Regions from separate parts of the Synechococcus sp. MIT S9220 genome, predicted to be linked through region 3. Evidence: predicted binding sites of a transcription regulator. Region 3 holds the regulator's gene; each other region holds the start of a gene.
The links. Region 3 encodes NtcA, which controls nitrogen genes in cyanobacteria. Its sites were predicted from a motif close to GTANCNNNNGNTAC; they were not measured.
Positions count from the first base shown of each region.

Region 1 (4,759 bases), 840 kb from region 3:
GAAGGCCTGAAACATGTGGCGATCCATGCGATCACCGACGGACGTGACACCCCCACTCAGAGTGCTCCGGCTTATCTGAAACAAGTCGAGGAGGCCATTCAGGCCAGTGGAGTGGGTGAAGTCGCCAGCCTCTGCGGTCGCTACTGGGCCATGGACCGCGATCGCCGCTGGGAACGCACAGCCCGCGCGCATGAACTGCTCACCTCTCCTGACGTTCCGGTGAGCCAGATGTCAGCCGCTGAGGCACTGCAGGCCAGTTACGACAGCGGCATCACCGATGAGTTCGTGGAACCTACGCGTTTACAGGCAACCCATCTCAACGATGGCGATGCCTTACTGATGTTCAACTTCAGACCTGACAGAGCTCGTCAGATCATTCAGTGCCTGGCCAGAACGGATTTCTCTGATTTTGAGCGCCCTCATCAGCCTCGGCTGGATGTGGTCACGTTCACGCAGTACGAGGCTGGCCTCCCCGTGGAGGTTGCATTCCCACCCGAGTCCCTGGATGACCTGCTGGGCCAGGTGGTGGCATCACGAGGACTGCGCCAATACAGAACAGCAGAGACCGAAAAATACCCCCACGTCACCTACTTCATGAATGGTGGTGTTGAGCAGCCTCTCGAGGGGGAAGACCGCCATCTGGTGCCCTCTCCGCGGGTGGCCACCTATGACCAGGCCCCTGCCATGAACGCTGAAACCCTCACCGTGAGCTGCATTGAAGCCATCGAGAAGGGGATTTATTCCCTGGTGGTGATCAATTACGCCAATCCAGACATGGTTGGACACACCGGCGTGATGGAAGCCGCAACTGAGGCGATTCAAACGGTTGACCATTGCATCGGACGGTTGCTCGATGCCGTGGGACGCATGGGAGGAACGATGATCATCACTGCAGACCATGGCAACGCCGAGCGAATGCAAGGCGATGACGGTCAAGCCTGGACGGCCCACACCACCAATCCTGTGCCGTTAATCCTCGTGGAGGGAGAACGCAGAAAACTGCGCGGCATGGGCAATGCAATCCGCCTGCGGGATAACGGCGGGCTGGCTGACATCGCACCCACTCTTCTGCAGCTGCTCGATCTCGAGAAACCCGATGCCATGACCGGCAGCACCCTGATCGAACCAATCGAGACACCTGTGCCCTCCACCGCTCTCCTGCCACAACCGGTCTGATCGGCTCGGACATAAGATCTGCCCATGATTACCACCGTTCTTTCCTGGATCTGGATCGGCAGCGGCCTTTTGCTGATCCTGTTTGTGCTGCTGCACAGCCCCAAGGGTGATGGCATGGGTGGGCTCGCCGCCAGTGGTAGTACGTCGTTTACCAGTGCCAGCAGCGCTGAAGCGACTCTCAACCGCATCACCTGGACCACCCTGGCCATCTTTCTGACGCTGGCTGTGATCCTGAGTGCCGGCTGGCTGAACTAAATCAGCAGGGCCGACAACAACAGGTCCAAGCGGATCGCGACTTAATGAAACTGGGGAGAACCAATCCTTTCCGGATAGGCCTCTTCACCGTGCTCACGCACATCAACGCCAAGGTTTTCAGCCTCTTCCGTCACTAGGAACGGAAGGCCAAGACCTCGTAAGACTCCTGCGATCAGCAGTGTCCCAAGGGCCGCCAACCCATAGGCCACAAGCACAACCTGAAACTGATCAACAATCAAGCCAACTCTGCCCTTCTCAGCAAAAACCTGGGCTGCGGGGTGAGTGGCGATCAGCTCAGTGCTAGCGAAGACACCGGTCAGAATCGCGCCGACTGTGCCACCGACACCGTGGACGGCAAAGGTGTCGAGGGAATCATCAAAACGCAGCGAAACCTTGAGCTGCACAGAGCAATAACAAAGCAGACCAGTGATCGCACCGATCGCCATCCCAGCCCCCGGCGTGACAAACCCAGCTGCTGGGGTGATGCCCACCAGACCGGCCACAGCCCCGGTCGCCATACCGACAGCAGTGGGCTTGCCATCACGCCATGTTTCGATCAATGACCAAGCAACCAAGCCAGTTGCTGCAGAGATATGCGTCGTAGTGAAGGGGAGTTCCGCACCACTGACACTCAGCTGACTACCGCCGTTGAAACCGAACCAGCCAAACCAGAGCAGACCAGTGCCGAGCAAGATCTGAGTCACATCGTGAGGTGGGCGCACCGAATTGGGCCACTGCTTGCGCCAGCCAACAAGGCCAGCAAGCAAGAGAGCAGAAACACCAGAGCTGATATGCACCACCGTGCCTCCAGCGAAATCAAGGTCTTTCCCAAGGCAACCACCTCCCCAGACCATATGAGCAAGAGGGGCATACACCACCAGGAGCCACACGGGGGTGAAGACGCACCAGAAGCGAAAACTGATCCTCTCCACCAAGGCCCCTGAAATCAGAGCCGGAGTGATGATCGCGAACATGCCCTGAAAGAGAGCGAAGCTGAGGCCAGGTATCGCCAGGCCAGGCCAAATATCAGGGACGTTCTCCAACATGGCGAAGGAGAAGGGATTGCCAATGACGGCATTCAGAGCTCCGCCGTCGGAGAAGGCAAGACTGAATCCGAAGCTGACCCACACCAGCGTGGCGATGCCCATCATCACGAAGCTCATCGCCATCGTGTTGAGCACATTGCGAGCTTGAACGAATCCTCCGTAGAAAAACGCCAATCCAGGAGTCATCAGCAGCACAAGTGCCGCCGAGGTGAGGATCAGAGTGTTGTCGGCAGCCGAAAGTGAGGCATCACCTGCGTACGCAGGCAGCAGGGCAGAACTCAGCAGCTGAAATGCTGGAACCACCAAAAGGGCGATCAAAAATCGCCTCAGACGAGGCTGAAACACGTATTTTCAGTAACCCTCGATACCATTTCAGACCATCTGCGCCAAAAACTGTTCACTGCGAACATTTTGAGAGGCGTGGAGATTGGAGGCGTCCAGAACCGAGACGTCGACAAAAGCGCCACGTGCCGCCTGAATTCAATCCCGAGCTGGCAACAAAAAAGCCCCGCAACAGCGGGGCTTAACAAGCCGCCGAGGCGGCTTTGATCGAGAAGCTGCGACTCAGTAGTCGAAATCGCCACCGCCCATGCCGCCACCGGCTGGTGCGGCGTCTTTTTTCTCGGGCATGTCAGCAACGATGCATTCGGTGGTCAGCACCATGCCTGCGATTGACGCAGCGTTCTGCAGACCGGAACGCGTCACCTTGGCGGGATCGACAATGCCGGCAGCCAGCATGTCGACATAGTCACCGTTGGCCGCGTTGTAGCCATCATTGAAGTTCTTGGCCTTCACGTTTTCAGCCACAACAGCACCGTTGACACCTGCGTTCTCAGCGATGCGCATCAGTGGTGCAGTCAGAGCGGCAGCCACAATGTTGGCTCCGATCAGCTCCTCTCCCTCCAGGCTGGACGATGCCCACTGCTCGAGTGTGGGAGCCAGGTGAGCCAGGGTGGTGCCACCTCCAGGAACGATGCCTTCTTCAACAGCAGCCTTGGTTGCGTTGATGGCATCCTCAAGCCGAAGCTTCTTGTCCTTCATCTCGGTTTCGGTGGCAGCACCCACCTTCACCACAGCAACACCACCGGCGAGCTTGGCCAGTCGCTCCTGAAGCTTCTCCTTGTCGTAGGTGGACTCGGTTTCGTCCATCTGCTTACGAATCTGCTCACAACGCGCTTTCACTGCCACGTCATTGCCTTCGGCCACGATCGTTGTGGTGTCCTTGTTGATGGTCACGCGACGGGCAGTGCCAAGCATCTCGATCTTGGCGTTCTCAAGCTTCAGACCGGCGTCTTCAGTGATCAATTGACCATTGGTCAGCACAGCCATGTCTTCCAGCATGGCCTTGCGGCGGTCACCAAAACCGGGGGCCTTCACCGCAGCCACATTCAAGACACCGCGCAGACGGTTCACCACCAAAGTGGCAAGAGCTTCCTTCTCGATGTCCTCAGCGATGATCAGCAGAGGCTTGCCAGTGCGAGCAATCTGCTCGAGCACGGGTACGAGATCCTGCACGAGGCCGATCTTTTTGTCGGTGAGCAGGATATAGGGCTCGTCCAGGACGGCTTCCATTCGCTCAGTGTCGGTGGCGAAATAGGGAGAGATGTATCCCTTGTCAAAGCGCATTCCCTCGGTGACCTCCAGCTCGGTGGTCATCGACTTGCCCTCTTCCAGGGAAATCACACCTTCCTTGCCAACTTTGTCCATGGCGTCGGCGATCATCCGACCCACTTCCTCGTCGTTACCAGCGGAAATGGTGCCCACCTGGGCGATGGCATTGCTATCGGCAATCGGCTTGGCGTTTTCTTTGATCTTGTCGACCAGAAAATCCGACGCTTTGTCGATGCCCTTTTTCAGGGTGATGGCATTGGCACCGGCAGCAACGTTGCGCAGGCCAGCCTTGACCATGGCATGGGCAAGAACGGTCGCAGTGGTGGTGCCGTCACCAGCTGCGTCATTGGTCTTGGATGCAGCCTGACGAATCAGAGCAACACCAGTGTTCTCGATGTGGTCTTCGAGTTCGATCTCTTTGGCGATGGTGACACCGTCATTGATGATCTGGGGAGCACCGAACTTCTTTTCAAGAACAACGTTGCGACCTTTAGGGCCGAGAGTCACAGCAACGGACTCGGCCAGGATGTCAATGCCCTTTTCAAGAGCGCGGCGAGCGTTCTCGTTGTAAATGATGCGCTTGGCCATGGGGGCGGAAATGGATGGAAAGGAATAGTTGGTGACTACCGACCTGTCTCAGGCGCGTGGCAGTCAGGAGCCGGTCAGTTGAC
Region 1 is NZ_CP047958.1:1,903,072-1,907,830, forward strand. Features, by position in the region: gene gpmI (2,3-bisphosphoglycerate-independent phosphoglycerate mutase) at 1-1,176, shown strand, start outside; gene secG (preprotein translocase subunit SecG) at 1,201-1,431, shown strand; gene SynMITS9220_RS10635 (ammonium transporter) at 1,473-2,795, opposite strand; gene groL (chaperonin GroEL) at 3,042-4,676, opposite strand; gene groES (co-chaperone GroES) at 4,751-4,759, opposite strand, start outside.
Region 1: a site for NtcA is predicted at 2,832-2,845, ahead of SynMITS9220_RS10635 (ammonium transporter). Genes of this name have one in related genera too.

Region 2 (4,759 bases), 370 kb from region 3:
CTCTGAGCAAGAGGTTTTTGACGCTGACGGTGGATTTCTTGCCACCGGCACCGATCATGCCGTCAACAAGTTCATTGGGCAGGACGTAGTCCATCTGTGAAGCAGTCACACTCATGAGTTCAATGCGGTTAAGAGGGAATGAAGTGATTGATAAAGTGCTGAGATCAACAGTTAGCCGCTGATCTTGTTCATTAATCTGGAAAACGCATCCTGCTGATGCGCAGCCCGTGAAATCGGTTGTTTATCTTGGCCAGCTTTTGTAAACCAGTTGACCAGTCTTGAGAACAAATCGCTGTTGCTAGACATAAATTAATAATGCAAGTTGTCGTGTGTTTGGTTTGCCTGTGATGGCCTCAAAAAGTCAGCACCAACACGGCAAAACGATTGATCTGTTCAGCTGTTTCAGCTTTTAGTTCGCGGTTTTGCGCCGAATCGTTCAATCAGCACTTCGCGCAGAACCTCTTTGATGTTTTCAGCCGGAATGGCCTTCTGATGAAGTTCACCCACCGTCGGATTGGGTCCTTGTGATCCACCAAGGGTCATCGTGTAGCCATCATCTGTTTTGCCCTCACTGTTTTTGGCTTTGGCGCCTGTCAGGCCGATTGCGCCCATGTAGGCCTGGCCGCAGCTGTTGGGGCAACCTGTCCAGTGAATTTTCAGTTCTTCAGGCAGATCAAGCTCCTGATCGAGCTCTTTGGCAGCTGCCAAGGCTTGATCCTTGGTGTTGGTGAGTGCAAATCCGCAATACGTGCTTCCTGTGCATGACACGGTGCCAGCCGAAATCGCACCAGGTTTTAGCGGAAATCGTGCGAGCAGTGGATCGCTTTCAAAAGCTTCGACCTGTGCTTGCGGCAGTCCAACAATGATCACGTTCTGATCTTCAGTGAGCCGCACTTCTCCGCTTCCGTAGGTGATGCTCGCTGTGGCCAGATCATGAAGATCCTGTGCTGTTAGTCGACCAACCGGAACGTGGAGACCCGCAAAGACGAGCCCATCCTGTTTTTGCGGGTGAATGCCGTAGTGCGATCGGGGCGTGGTGTCAAACACAGACCCTGGGTCGGGTGTTAATGGCCCGAACTGTTCTTCAACCTGATTGCGGAAGTTGTCGTGGCCAACTTCATCGAGATACATTCTGAATCGACCTTTCGGGCGTTTGTTGCGTTCTCCGTTGTCTCTCCAGAGACGAATCACCGTATCGGTCATCCGACAAATTTCATTTGGCTTGACCCAGGCATTCAGCGGAATGGCATAGGCATTCATCTGTGATGAAAGAATGCCGCCAATCCACACAGCGAATCCCATCACACCATCTTTTTCAACGGGATGGAATGCAATGTCGTTGTGAAGAAGGAAATTGTCTTTTGCACCGGCTACTGCCGTATTCCACTTTCTGGGAAGATTGGAGTACTCAGGATTGCCCTTTCGGTTGTTTGTTAAAAAGTTTTCAAGTTCATCCGTGTAAGGTCTGGTATCGAGAATTTCCTTTGGATCAATTCCCGCAATTGGGTTTCCGGTGACATTGCGGGGGTTATCAAAGCCAGACTGGATGGTACTCAGATCAGCCTCTTTCAGGCGCCTGAGGATTTCTGGCAGGTCGCCAAGAAGCACTCCTCTCAATTGCAAGTTCTGCCTGGTGGTGATATCACAGTTGCCGTTATCTCCGTAGCGCTCAACAATGGATCCGATAACGCGTAACTGTTGAGCCGAAAGCACGCCGTTCGGAACCCGCAGGCGCAGCATAAATTTGCCGGGTGTTTTCGGCCGCCAAAACATTCCATACCATTTCAATCGCAATTGAAGGTCGGTTTCATCAACCTGCTCCCACCCCATTTCGGCAAATTTCTCAATCTCACTTCCAACTAGTAGGCCATCTTTGGCCGACTTGTTCTGCTCGATCTTATTCAGCTTCTTGCCATCCAGATAAGGCCTGGAAGGTGAGCTAGTCGTCATGATCTTGTTAAGCAAAGAGTGACTTGATTGATCATCAATTAATGCTGATCAATCAAATTGTTCAGAGGAACGCTTCGCAATGGGGTGAAGCGCCATGGCATCAGTTAACAAGTTCGTGACCCTCTTGTTTGTAGTGGTTCAAACAGTTTTCGCGGTTGGCCGTGAAATGAATCTCGATTGCTGAATTGGTGGCTATGGCTACATTTATTTTTGCTGATTGGGCACTAGAAGGCTGACTTCCGCGGAATCAGTATTGGCGTCCTATTTCGCCAATCATTCGGATGGCTCCGTAGCGAAGCATCTGCCAAACGCGTTTCATGGCGGCGAAATCCCGGTCGAGTTCACTTTTGAACCGGGAGTCCCTGTGGTTACTGCTGCGTCTGTTATCGGCATGCCAATGACGGTTGGCCCTTTCCGAGCGATAGCTTTGAACGGTGGAGTCTCGCTGGAACCGACCTTCAGAGACAGTGCGATCTATGGATCGACGGCGTGGCATGGCAGCAGGAGGAATGACAATTCATCGATGACAGCAGTCAGTTCGACCTTTGATCCGTGGCCATTGCTACGGAATAGCGATCATGGTTGTCAGCGAGCGATCAGGTTGGTTGTGCATGGACGCTCAGGTGGCGTCGTTCCTGAATCATTGATTGAGCTGCAGCAGGCGCTCCAGCAACGTCGTCAGGCTCCTGTGCAGCTGGAAGTGCTCACTGCCGATACACCACCGGCGTGCTCAGAGCAGCCCAGTTGGTTGGTGCCTTTGTTGTTGTGGCCGGGATCGCATGCGCGTGCGGATGTGCCTGAGATCAGACATCGCATGCAGCGTGAAGGCGCGGACGTTGAGTTGCTTCCTTTCCTTGGGTCTTGGCAAAGCTGGTGGGCTCTCGTGGCTGAAGCACTTCAGCCCTTTGCTGCTCAGGGCTCAGTTCTGGTTCATCACCCATTGAGTTCTGAAGAGGCCGATCGTTTCCTCTTGGAGTTGTCCGAGCGCATGCGGCTGCCTCTGCTGTCCTTCGACGATTGGTCTGACTATCAGAAAATCCACCCCGAGGCTCACCCACTGATGCTTGCGCTGGCCCCCAATCGCATGACGGAGGCACTGAGCGAGGCTGGAGGTCTTCCACCGCTTCTTGACCTCGCTCTGATTCGTCAGGGCCTGATCGACTTGCTTGCCGCTCTGCCGTGACGACTGCTGAACTCACCGGAACCGTTTATCTCGTCGGTGCAGGCCCTGGAGATCCCGATTTACTCACTGTGAGGGCCCATCGCCTGTTGGGTCGCTGTGATGCATTGGTCTACGACTCCCTGGTTCCTCGCGAGGTTCTTGACCTAGTGCCCGAGCACTGTGAGCGCCATTTCGTGGGCAAGCGTCGTGGGCATCACTCCGTTCCCCAGCCGAGTACGAATGCGGTGCTGGTGACGTTGGCAGCCCGCCACCGCTGCATTGTGCGTCTCAAGGGCGGGGATCCTTTTCTGTTTGGACGTGGCGGTGAGGAAGCTGCGCATCTGGTGAAACACGGCGTTTCGGTGCAGGTGGTGCCAGGGGTGACCGCTGGTATTGCCGCACCCGCCTACGCCGGTATTCCTGTGACCCATCGTCGCGCCGGTTCTTCCGTCACCTTTGTGACCGGTCATGAGGAGATCGACAAGCGCCGCCCCAGTGTGAATTGGCGCTCATTGGCCACAGCCAGTGATGGTCTGGTGATTTACATGGGTCTGCACAACCTGCCGAAGATCGCTGCGGAGTTGGAGGCAGGCGGTCTCAGCGCCGAGACCCCAGTGGCTGTCATTCAGCAGGGGACTGTGGCTGGGCAGCGTTGTCTCAAGGCGACTCTCTCAGACGTGGCAGCGCGTACCCGCAGTGAAGGCTTTGCTTCGCCCTCCGTGATTGTGGTTGGAGATGTGGTGAATGAGCAGGTGGAATCCTGTGCGCCACGGCCGGCCGATGTCACCATGCCGATTCCGTTTTGATGTTCACGCGGATCTCTACGTGATCTGCTTCTCTCAAACATGCCTGATCAATGTCTCTTGCTGAAGCGAGTTGGATCGTTGACTCTTTGGCAACTTCTGTATGAGGGAAAAAGTCTTTTCGCGAAATTGAGCACACTCATGGGCTGAACTATGTAGCAGTCCTTCAGCTAAAATTATTGCGCTTAGGTTGACGCCAGTTCAAAATATTTTTTTCTCTACGTGCTTTCGTATTGCAATTGTGTCAGCACATTGTTGAATAATTGCTCTCCATTTCGCTGTATTTGCTTGCCGAATCGTTTCCAGTCGGTGCGAAGTCGATCAGGGCCAGTCGGGCCCAGTGCATTCACGATGTAGGGGAGGTCGGCTTGAATCCAGTTCTCCAGGTTTGGCCTAGAGACCTCAAGGTGACACTGAATGCCAATGGCATGTCGACCGATTCTGAAGACTTGCTCGGGGCAGTGCAGAGAGGACCCAAGCAAAATGGCGTCTTTCGGTAGTCGTATTTGATCTCCATGCCAATGCAGTACCAGTGCACTGGTACCAAGGCCTTGTAACAGGGTTTCTTCGCTGGAATTCATCAACCAGTGAATGGCACCGATGCCTACTTCCTTGAGTGGTTGAGGTGGTTCCCCCATTCGAAGTGTTGTAACTGAACCACCGGCTGCTTGAGCTAATAGCTGAGCACCTAGGCAGATCCCCAGGACCGGCTTGCGGAGTTCGTGCCACGTCGATAGCCACACCAGTTCTTGCTTCAGCCATGCCAGTTGTTCCAAGTGGCGTTCGTTCACCCCCATAGGACCTCCCATTACGAGAGCAATGGTGTCCTCACATTCGCGGGGGT
Region 2 is NZ_CP047958.1:2,376,274-2,381,032, reverse strand. Features, by position in the region: gene SynMITS9220_RS13035 (formate/nitrite transporter family protein) at 1-94, opposite strand, end outside; gene SynMITS9220_RS13030 (ferredoxin--nitrite reductase) at 403-1,950, opposite strand; gene SynMITS9220_RS13025 (hypothetical protein) at 2,198-2,446, opposite strand; gene SynMITS9220_RS13020 (DNA mismatch repair protein MutS) at 2,558-3,133, shown strand; gene cobA (uroporphyrinogen-III C-methyltransferase) at 3,130-3,918, shown strand; gene SynMITS9220_RS13010 (type 1 glutamine amidotransferase) at 4,134-4,759, opposite strand, start outside.
Region 2: a site for NtcA is predicted at 2,139-2,152, ahead of SynMITS9220_RS13030 (ferredoxin--nitrite reductase). Genes of this name have one in related genera too.

Region 3 (4,759 bases):
CTACAGCTTCACTGTGCGGGCCCGTTTCTGAGTGGGGCGGGACCAGGCCAAAGGATCTTGCGGCCCAGCTCCGATTCAAGAATCACCAGGGCTGCAACGGCATCCAGTTCGCTGGGGGGTAGCAGCAGGCCTCGGGGCATCAATCGCCGCCATCCTGTTGGGGGCCATAGCTGCCAATAGCGCTTGCGTGCCTGAAGTGTGGTGCCGCGCTCATCCACCACTCTGACGGGAAGATCTTCAGGAAGCTGGTGTCTCAAACTGTTGCTGGCTGTGCCATTCCCCAGCACCAAGCATTCAATCGGTGCGTCTTGCCTCCAGCACTGCAGGGTGTCCAGCACCGATTCGGTTGCCACAACGTGCCCTTCGATGACGCAATCTCTAGTGCAATCGACAAGGACCAGGCCGCACTTGTTGCGCCCTGGGTCAACAGAGACGATCCGGTTCATGGACTGTCGTCCTGAAGCGTGGATGTTGGGCGCAAAGGGCGGCTTGGACGCAGCTCGATCGCAATGGGATCAGCGGTTTCACTACGCCGCACCGCAACTGCCTCGAGATCAACCCGTCCACCGCTGCGCTCGGTCAGTGCCCGAGCGAGTCTGTTGACGGCGTTGGCATCAAATTGAAGGCCTTGACTCAGGGACCCTCTTCGGCGCACCTCCGACAGAGTCGACGCCAGCAGAAGGTTGATGCGGTTTCGCACCGCTTCTGGATTCGTGTCCTGGCTGGCAAGAGTGGTTTTGGCCAGAACTTCTCCCTCAATGGTGATGGCCACATTGGGACGTACATCCGGGAAGGCGTACACCACGCTCTCACCGCGCAACACATTGGCCGCTGAGCGCAGTAGCACCACCCAGGTGCCCGGCTTTCGGATGGCTTGTTCCAGCCTTTCAATGTCCTGGCGGGGCACGAGGATGATCTGACGATCAGGAGCCTGTTCGGGCAGAACCTTCTGAAAAGCCTGCAGATTGGCTTCCCGCAGCACCTGGTCAATCACTTGCCGGGCTTGATCAGGACGATCCAGCTTGAGCGTGACAGTGGCCAGCGGCTGGCCACTGCTGATGGCCACATCTCCACGTCGCAGCGCTATCAGGTTCTTCTCCAATTGCTGGAGCTCCGCTTCGCCTGAGCTGATGCGTTGACGCACTGCTCGAAGTTCATCATCCGTGCGTTGGATTTCCGCATCGCGGTTGCGCACGTCCTGGCTGAGTCTCTGCCGTTCTGCCTCAAGTCGGCGTGTCTGCTCTTGAAGGGGTTGAAGTGTGCTGCGCAGTTCTCCTGCTCGTGCCTGCGCATCAGCCAGGATCTTTCTGGCTTTGATTTCATCGGCCCGAGCCTCTTCGAGTTGCTGCCGTGCCTTGCGCTGAGCCTTGCGGCTTCCCTTAAGGTCTAAGCGGCTGCTGCGCAGGCGGGCTTCGAGGTCATTGAGTTCAAACAGACCAACGCGCAGCTGGCGGCTCACCAGCAGCATCAGCCCAAGCGACAAGGCACTAATCAGGCTCCCCGTGAGCACAGTGATCACCACCGCGGTTTGACGTGGGCGAAGACCGAAAAGGCTCAGCCGGGCTTTGCCGACCCTCGAACCCAGTCGGTCACCGAGAGTGGAGAGCACGCCCCCGAGGATCAGCAGGGAAAGCAGCAGCAGCCAGCCGGTCACGGTGCGTCAAACATGCGGCAGGCCGCTGAGGTGCTGCCCATCTTCACCTGTCGCGGGGTTAACTGAAACGTTTGGCCAGTGCAATCGGATCCAGAACAGTGATCTTCTTGCGGTCAATTTCGACCAGGCCTGAATTGCGTAGATCGCCAAGCAGACGCGTGATCGTGACACGCGTGGATCCGATCGCTTCAGCGATGGCCTGATGAGACAAACGCAGGTCAATGGTGATGCCCTGGGGGCCAGGCATCCCGAAGTCTCTGCAGAGGACAAGCAGAAAACTCACCAGTCGGGAGGACATGTCCCGGTGCGTAAGGGTTTCAATCATCGTCTCGGTCTGCAGAATTCGGCTGGAGAGACCCTGAAGTAAAAGCAATCCCACGCTGGTGTTCGCTTCGATCGCCTGGCGTACAGAGCTCGCTGGGGCTGTCACCATTTCCACTCTGGTGAAGGCCACGGAGTGATAAAACCGATCGGAGCGATGTCCGGTGAGCAGTGAGAGAACGCCAAACAGGCTGTTTTCTCTCAGCAGGGCAACGGTGATCTCTTCACCGGACTCATAAACCCTCGATAAACGCACAGCTCCTCGTCGGATCAGATAGACGCGCTCGGCCGGGTCTCCTGGGAAAAAGATGGTCTTATTCCGTTCCACCATTTCGGTGCTGGCACCTTCCAGATCACGGATCACTTCCAGCAGGGTGCGGCTGGCGGGATTGGGCGCATTGGTCAGGCTTGTTTCTGCGGACCGCCCAGGCTGGGGAGCAGTCCGACTAAAGCCGCGCATCACTTCGGCCATGACCAACGCATCAATGCGGGGAAGTTAAGGAGCGATGCGCGGTCACCCTGTAGCAACGAACACGGTTCTCCTGGCTCAGTCTTCATGCAGTGCATCCAGCTGTGCAGCCATGAGCTGCTTCAACCCTGGTTCGGCAAGGTCCAGCAGGCTGTTGAGCTGCTGGCGACTGAATGGTGCACCTTCGGCCGTGCCCTGCAACTCCAATAGGTCGCCGGAGTTGTTCATCACCACATTGAGATCCACATCTGCCCGACTGTCTTCGCTGTAGTCCAAGTCCAGCAGAGCATGCCCATCGATCAGTCCCACAGAGACAGCCGCCACTTGGTTGATGACCGGATGAGTGCTGATGCGCCCTTGTGCAACCAGCCGCTCGCAGGCCTTTTGCAGGGCGAGCCATGCCCCCGTAATCGCTGCAGTCCGCGTTCCCGCATCCGCCTGAATCACATCGCAGTCGATCAGCAGGGTGTTCTCACCCAACGCCTTCATGTCGATTGCCGCGCGAAGGCTGCGGCCGATCAGGCGCTGGATCTCCTGGGTGCGTCCTGACAGTTTCATTAGTTCCCTTCGCTGGCGGTCAGGGGTGGATCCCGGCAGCAGTCGATATTCAGCGCTGAGCCACCCAAGGCCCTGATCCCGTCGCCAGCGCGGGACGCCTTCTTCATTGCAGACGCTGCAGAGCACGGTGGTGCGTCCGGTGCGCACGATCACAGAGCTCAGAGCGAAGCCCATGGGATCCCAGTCGATCGAGAAGGACCTGAGGTCGGAGGGTTGGCGGCCATCTGGGCGACCAACGTTGTGCTGGGTCTCGCTCATGGGGAACCGGATCGGGATCTTGAGCCTGCCAGTTGGCGTAGAGACACCAGGGATGGTGTCAAAGGGATTGTGATTTGCGCTTTCGCCGCTAGATTCAAATTCCGCTGGGTCGATTCGATTCCAGTCACATGGAAGCGACCGAGATGACTGCCAGCCTGAGCCCAAGCCATCGACCCCGCCAGCAGAGCGGTGCCGATCATCGGGTTCTGAACCGTGCGGGTTTGCATCCTCTGCCATCGCTCCAGCCACAGCAGCCCCTGCATCTGGTGGCTCCTGAAGGGCAGTTGCAGGTGCATACCGCCCCTTATCGAGGAAGTTTCGGGACAGTTTTGAGTCAAGCCTTGCGTTCTGCTGGGCTTGGCAGTCGTGTTGCAGTGATGCAGTTCCTTAAAGGTGGTGTGGCTCAGGGGCCTAATGCGGCGATCACTCTCTGCGATCGCATGGTCTGGATGAGACCTGCTGTGATGGGATGTCTTTCGGATCAGGCCAGCTCAGCTGACCCCACAACTGTGGATGCTGTCCAAGCGGTCTGGCAGATCTGTCGTCGCCACCTGGCTAGCGGCGATCTTGATCAGTTGGTTTTGGATGAACTTGGCTTGGCCATTGCTCTCGGCTACCTCAACGAATCTGAGGTGCGTGACAGCCTGGACGCACGTCCTGGTTCCATGGATGTGATCATCACAGGACCGTCGATTCCGGACTCTCTCATGGGATTAGCCGACCAAGTGACGGAACTGCGCAGGGGTTTCTGATGCTCAAAAATGACCGTTGGATCACTGAACAGGCTGCCGCTGGCATGCTCGAACCCTTCCAGAAAGGGTTGATTCGCCATCTCGACCCTGAGCAGAAGCTGGCACCTGTGCTCAGCTTCGGATGTTCCTCATATGGCTACGACCTGCGGTTGTCGCCTCAGGAATTTCTGATCTTCAAGCATGTTCCTGGAACTGTGATGAACCCCAAGCGGTTCAATCCTGGAAACCTTGAACCAACCGAGCTTCACCATGATGACGATGGTGACTATTTCATCCTTCCCGCTCATTCCTATGGCCTGGGAGTGGCTCTTGAAAAGATGAAGGTTCCGCCGAACATCACCGTGATCTGCCTTGGCAAGAGCACCTATGCGCGTCTTGGCATCATTGTGAACACCACTCCGGCTGAAGCCAGCTGGGAAGGGCATCTCACGCTTGAATTCAGTAACAGTTCAGGAGCTGACTGCCGCATCTATGCCAATGAAGGCATCTGCCAGCTGTTGTTCTTTGAAGGCGATCCCTGCGACACCACTTACAGCGATCGGCAGGGTAAATACCAGCATCAACCCGAGCGGGTGACACTGGCCAAGGTTTAAGTCAGGCGGGTTGCGATCGTTCTCCGATTCAGGGCGCCAGGCGCGCCTTGTGCAAGCGATTTTTCTCGTACCAGTCAGCAAACTCAGGTGCCCAGTTCTGAAGATGGGGCCACATCAAATCGCAAAGTTCTCTGATTTCCTGTTGCGCGTCGAG
Region 3 is NZ_CP047958.1:320,198-324,956, forward strand. Features, by position in the region: gene SynMITS9220_RS01505 (DUF3146 family protein) at 1-31, shown strand, start outside; gene SynMITS9220_RS01510 (resolvase) at 9-446, opposite strand; gene SynMITS9220_RS01515 (DUF3084 domain-containing protein) at 443-1,654, opposite strand; gene ntcA (global nitrogen regulator NtcA) at 1,713-2,447, opposite strand; gene rph (ribonuclease PH) at 2,523-3,260, opposite strand; gene SynMITS9220_RS01530 (cob(I)yrinic acid a,c-diamide adenosyltransferase) at 3,404-4,012, shown strand; gene dcd (dCTP deaminase) at 4,012-4,605, shown strand; gene thyX (FAD-dependent thymidylate synthase) at 4,634-4,759, opposite strand, start outside.

Region 4 (4,759 bases), 1.0 Mb from region 3:
GGTGGCTTCGCTGGTTGCGTTGCTGGGCAAGCTTCCCCAATCCGCCATCCGCACCCACTACATCCAGCAGGTGGCCGAGCGCCTCAGCGGTGGGCAGGGCCGTCTGGCTCTGCAGCTTGAAGACGATCTCCGCCAGCAGGTTCAAGGTCAGCGCTGGCACGGCCGCTCCAGCCGACATGAGAAGGCTGGCGAAGCTTCCCAGCGTGAACGTTCAGAAGCTGAGATCCTTCTGCTCTATTTGCATTGCCCGTCCCATCGGGCTGGCATCCGCCAGGAACTGAGGAGTCGGGAGCTCGAGGATTTCGCGCTGCAGCATCACCGTCTGCTGTGGTCTGGCATCACGGATCTGGAGGAAGGCAATCTCGGCAGTGTGCGGCTGGAAGCGATCTGTCGCGGTGAGGATCGCGGCGACGAATTGGCAGACCTCGATCTGCCCCGACTGCTCACAGATCAGCTCCTCCTGGACAACAGTGATCTGGTGACGCGTCTGACGCCACTGCTCGAACCGGATGAACTGCAGCGTGTTGCCTTGGCCCGGCCAATGGATCAGCTGCGTGGAACGGCAGCGATGCTTGAACGTCAGAAGAGCAATAAACGTTGCCGGCATTTGCTGGAAGCCTGGACTGGCCAGCGTCTGCAAACTCTGGAGCGTTGCATTGCCGTCTTAATCGAGCAGGAGAAAGAGGAGCAGTCAGCTCCTGCTGTTGAGTTGGAAGTCGATATGGAGCAGCGCATCCACACCATGTTCGACGACCTCAACGCTGAAGCCCTGCGTTTTCAGGAGCTGTATTACACCGAACGTCGACACATCCAACATCTCGATCAACAGCGCTGTGCCGGCTATACCTCGGACACCAGCTCCGAACCTGCAGCATCCGTCAACGGTTGAGTTAACGACCCATCCAACCGCCATCCACGACCAATGTCTCTCCATGCACGTAGCGCGAGGCATCACTGGCGAGAAACACCACCGGGCCGCGCAGGTCATCAGGTGATCCCAGGCGACCAGCGGGGATGCGTTCCAGAATCTGTCTGGATCTCAGTGGATCCGACTGCAGCGCTTCGGTCATCTCTGTTTTCACGTATCCGGGTGCAATGGCGTTCACCCTTACGCCGCGTCCTGCCCATTCATTGGCCAGTGAGCGCGTGAGGTTGGCCAGGCCCGCTTTGCTGGCGGCGTAGCTGGCCACATTCAATCCACCCTGATCACTAAGGATCGAGGCGGTGGAAATGATGCTGCCCTTGCCTCGCTCCAGCATCAGCGTCCCGATTCGGCGACTCACTCTGAACTGTGCACTGAGGTTGACCTCCAGCACCGTGTCCCAGAGCTCATCGCTGTGTTTCTCTGCCGGAGCCCGACGCACGATGCCGGCATTGTTCACCAGCACGTCGATGACTGGATGTTGGCTCAGAACCTGTTCAAGCACGTGGTCAACAGCATTGCGGTCGCTGAGGTCGCAGCGAAAACCAGAAAAGCGGCGGCCACGCCTGCGAATCACGTCTCCCACCTCACTGCTGTCAGGGTTGAGTGAGGCGCTGATTCCAACAATGTCGGCTCCTGCTTCAGCCAGTGCATCCGCCATGGCTTGGCCAATGCCTCTGCGGCATCCCGTGACCAGTGCCACCTGACCATCAAGCCTGAACAGCGAATCCTGCATCGTTCTGCGCGTCCCTTATCCCCATTCTTGAGCGTCTAGGCACTGGGCAGCGGCTCGGGTCGGAGTCATGATCAAAACGGTCGTTCCCCGTGTCCGATGTCTGAATTCTTCGAAGCGTTCTGGCATGGGGAGGGCATCGGTGATGGCGGTGACCTGGAGGAGGCTTTGCAGGCCTATGTGACCGTCAAGCCTGACGACAACGACTGGATTGCGGCCTGTGCCGTGAAGGAGGCGGCTCCCCGGATTGAACGTTTTTCGTCATTCGAGGCTTATCTCGATAACCAGGATCCTCTGGATGTGATTGAGGTCTCACCGCAGATGATTGTGGTGGCGATCGAACAGCTGCCTGTCTGATGTCTCATCCATCCGTTGATTTCGCGGCCAGCGCACCGGTGAACGATCTCTGGCCTGCTCTGGTGGAGCGACTCGGTCTTGAACGATCGCAGCGTGCAGTCCGGCAGGCTTTAGACCTTCAGGCCATGCAGGGCAGTGCTGCAACATTGCCGGTGTTGTTTTGCGAGACCTGTGGCCTGGCTCTGGCCAGTACTGATTTGCTGCGTGAGCAAACTGGATTAAATGGCCATGGCGACAATTTTGTGCTCTTGTTCTCCTCAAGATCCAATGCGGTGCAGTTGGTTTGCCCTGTCTGATCAAAGACCTGAAGCTTTCTAAAAACCAGCTGTTCTCTGGATTGAAAGCCTCAATGGTTAGGGCTCACTGATATCACTGGCGATCGGGGATGGAATGAGCCACTACGGAGATGATTGAACTGTGATTTGATGGCCCGCAAAATCCAACTGCCACTGTCGAAAAGCTCCAGCTCGAGTACAGCGGCCTGGGCGGCCATGACCTTTGCCTCGATTACAGCTTTGGCGGTTTGGGGTTTGGCGAATGCCTATCCCCATCTCTGAGCAGACCAGTGGAGCTGCCGGTGCAGGGGGAATTGGTCCGTTTTGTATCCACTCGAACGACCAACCCCTTGAGAGTTGTCTTATAAAACGTCTGTAGCAACAGCTACCAACACGTTCACCTCTTTTCGGAGAGGCGCAGTTCGATTCAGGCCAAGGAACGGGGACCTGAACTTGCTTCGAGGAACCATCCATGACAGCTCTTATTTACAGAGGTCAGACCTACACCCCTCATCACACTGCGGTGCAAAAGCAGAGTGTTGAACTCACCTACCGACGCGAGCACTACAACGCTCGTCGCCAGCAGGCAGCTCGTGAGCTTCACCCCCAGCTTGCTTATCGCGGTGTCTCCTACGCCAGATGATCGAGCGACGATTGATGAGATGCCTCGCTTTGGCGAGGCTTTTTTATTGACCAGCTCTGAATCTGATGCCTCACCTCGAGTGATGGGCGCAAAGAGGAAGGCCGCCCTTCCTGGTGGAAAGACGGCCTAAGTCGCTCGTTTGTGCATTGTTCAACCCATCGCTTGTCGAGAAAGGAAGGGGTCGAAGCTTCTGGCTAGAGGCGCCCTGGGGCCATGCGCTCTAGGTGTCGGGTCGTTGTCTCCGAGGGCACCTAGGGCGGTGCGAGTGGAGCGTCGATTGGCGTGGCGCACAAGGTCTGCCGACCAAAGGACCAACCCAGGTCATTGTTGAGACTGTTGGAGCAGGGGCCAGAAGTCAGTCTGCTTCTGCGATCTGCTCAGGTGGAGTGTCGACCAAGCTTGGTTCCTCCGATTGCGTGGCCTCACTCTCCACCCGCAGAGGCGTTTTTGGCATCGGTCGAATGGCGCATTGCCTTGGATGGCAAAACCTCCAATAGTGGAAATGGCTTGCCCAAGCTCAGATGCAGGCCAGATCTGATGCAGCTTCGATCGATGGCAATCCAGTTGCTGGCGACGGCGATGCTTGCAGCGCCGGCTCAAACGGCAGCTCCTGAGAGTGTGACCATCAGCGATTGCTACGACGGTGATACCTGCCGAACAACCGATGGCGAGAGGATTCGGCTGGCTTGCATCGATACCCCTGAACTGAGGGGAAAACGGGCTGCCCCTCTTCCCGCGAGGGCTGCCCGGGATCACCTTCGCGGGATGGTTGTGGGACGATCCGTCGGGCTTCGACGCATCTCGATCGACCGTTATGGCCGGACTGTCGCTGAGCTGTTTGTCGACGAGATGAATGTGCAGTTGGCCATGCTTGCCAGTGGATATGCCCGGATCGATTGGCGTTACGCAGACCAATGTTCTTGGGCCTCATGAACAACAAAACTGCGCCGATTCACTCGATCGCTGTTGCGCTGCTTGCCGTTGCTGTCATTTTTCTGGCAATCAAAGAACCACGCTGCGACTGCGACAACGACATGCCATCAGCACAAACGACAACTGGTCAGCAGGATTCAATGCAGCGCCCGTCGAGAACTGGACGGCAGCGTGAGCTCCGCAAGTTTTGACCTGCCGCAATTGCTCCAACCACTGACTCTGGTCAGGCAGATCCCCCCATGGAGTGATCACTGAAGCCTCAAGATGCACTCAGGCAGTGAAAGGGTGTTCTGATCAACCCTAAAGCCGTTTTGCCTCTCAATCAGTCAGTCAAAACAACAACAACTGGCAGTCTTGTTGTTGTTGTTTTATGAAGCAACTTACACAATCCAACGTTGATCGATCGCGAATGCTTCTTTTGGCTCGATCAATCTTAACGGCGGCCATGCCTTTTGGGTATCTTGATTGCCGCTTTAAAGATCCAACGGTTTTGTCTCATAAGCTGAGGAGAGTATGAACGATTTGTATGGAAGACAAGCTTGCTAATGGCAACACTCAGGCTCTGAGTGAAGAAGCGGTCAGCGATGTTAATCCCACAGTTCTCATTGGTGTTTTTATCGCTGTGAGCACATTTTTTATCCTTGCATCGACGATTGGCTCAGTTGTGGAGAGTTTTTCATGAGATAAGAGAACCTCAGTGAAAATCGTTCGGTGAGCCATGAAACGTCGATCATTCAGCATGGGCCTGCCTTGATTCTGATAGTTCAGCCACTTGACGATTCAAAGGGGGTATTGATCTTCAATAGGAGGCCGGAACGGCAGGACTGGAGCCTCGCATCAGGCGTTACTCACAACATCTTCGGGTGACTTTTTCAAGAAAGGCTTTGAGTTGTTCT
Region 4 is NZ_CP047958.1:1,334,261-1,339,019, reverse strand. Features, by position in the region: gene dnaG (DNA primase) at 1-889, shown strand, start outside; gene SynMITS9220_RS07145 (SDR family oxidoreductase) at 891-1,658, opposite strand; gene SynMITS9220_RS07140 (hypothetical protein) at 1,755-2,012, shown strand; gene SynMITS9220_RS07135 (hypothetical protein) at 2,012-2,308, shown strand; gene SynMITS9220_RS13370 (hypothetical protein) at 2,438-2,569, shown strand; gene SynMITS9220_RS07130 (DUF4278 domain-containing protein) at 2,760-2,930, shown strand; gene SynMITS9220_RS07125 (thermonuclease family protein) at 3,483-3,863, shown strand; gene SynMITS9220_RS07120 (hypothetical protein) at 4,390-4,545, shown strand.
Region 4: a site for NtcA is predicted at 2,663-2,676, ahead of SynMITS9220_RS07130 (DUF4278 domain-containing protein). Genes of this name have one in related genera too.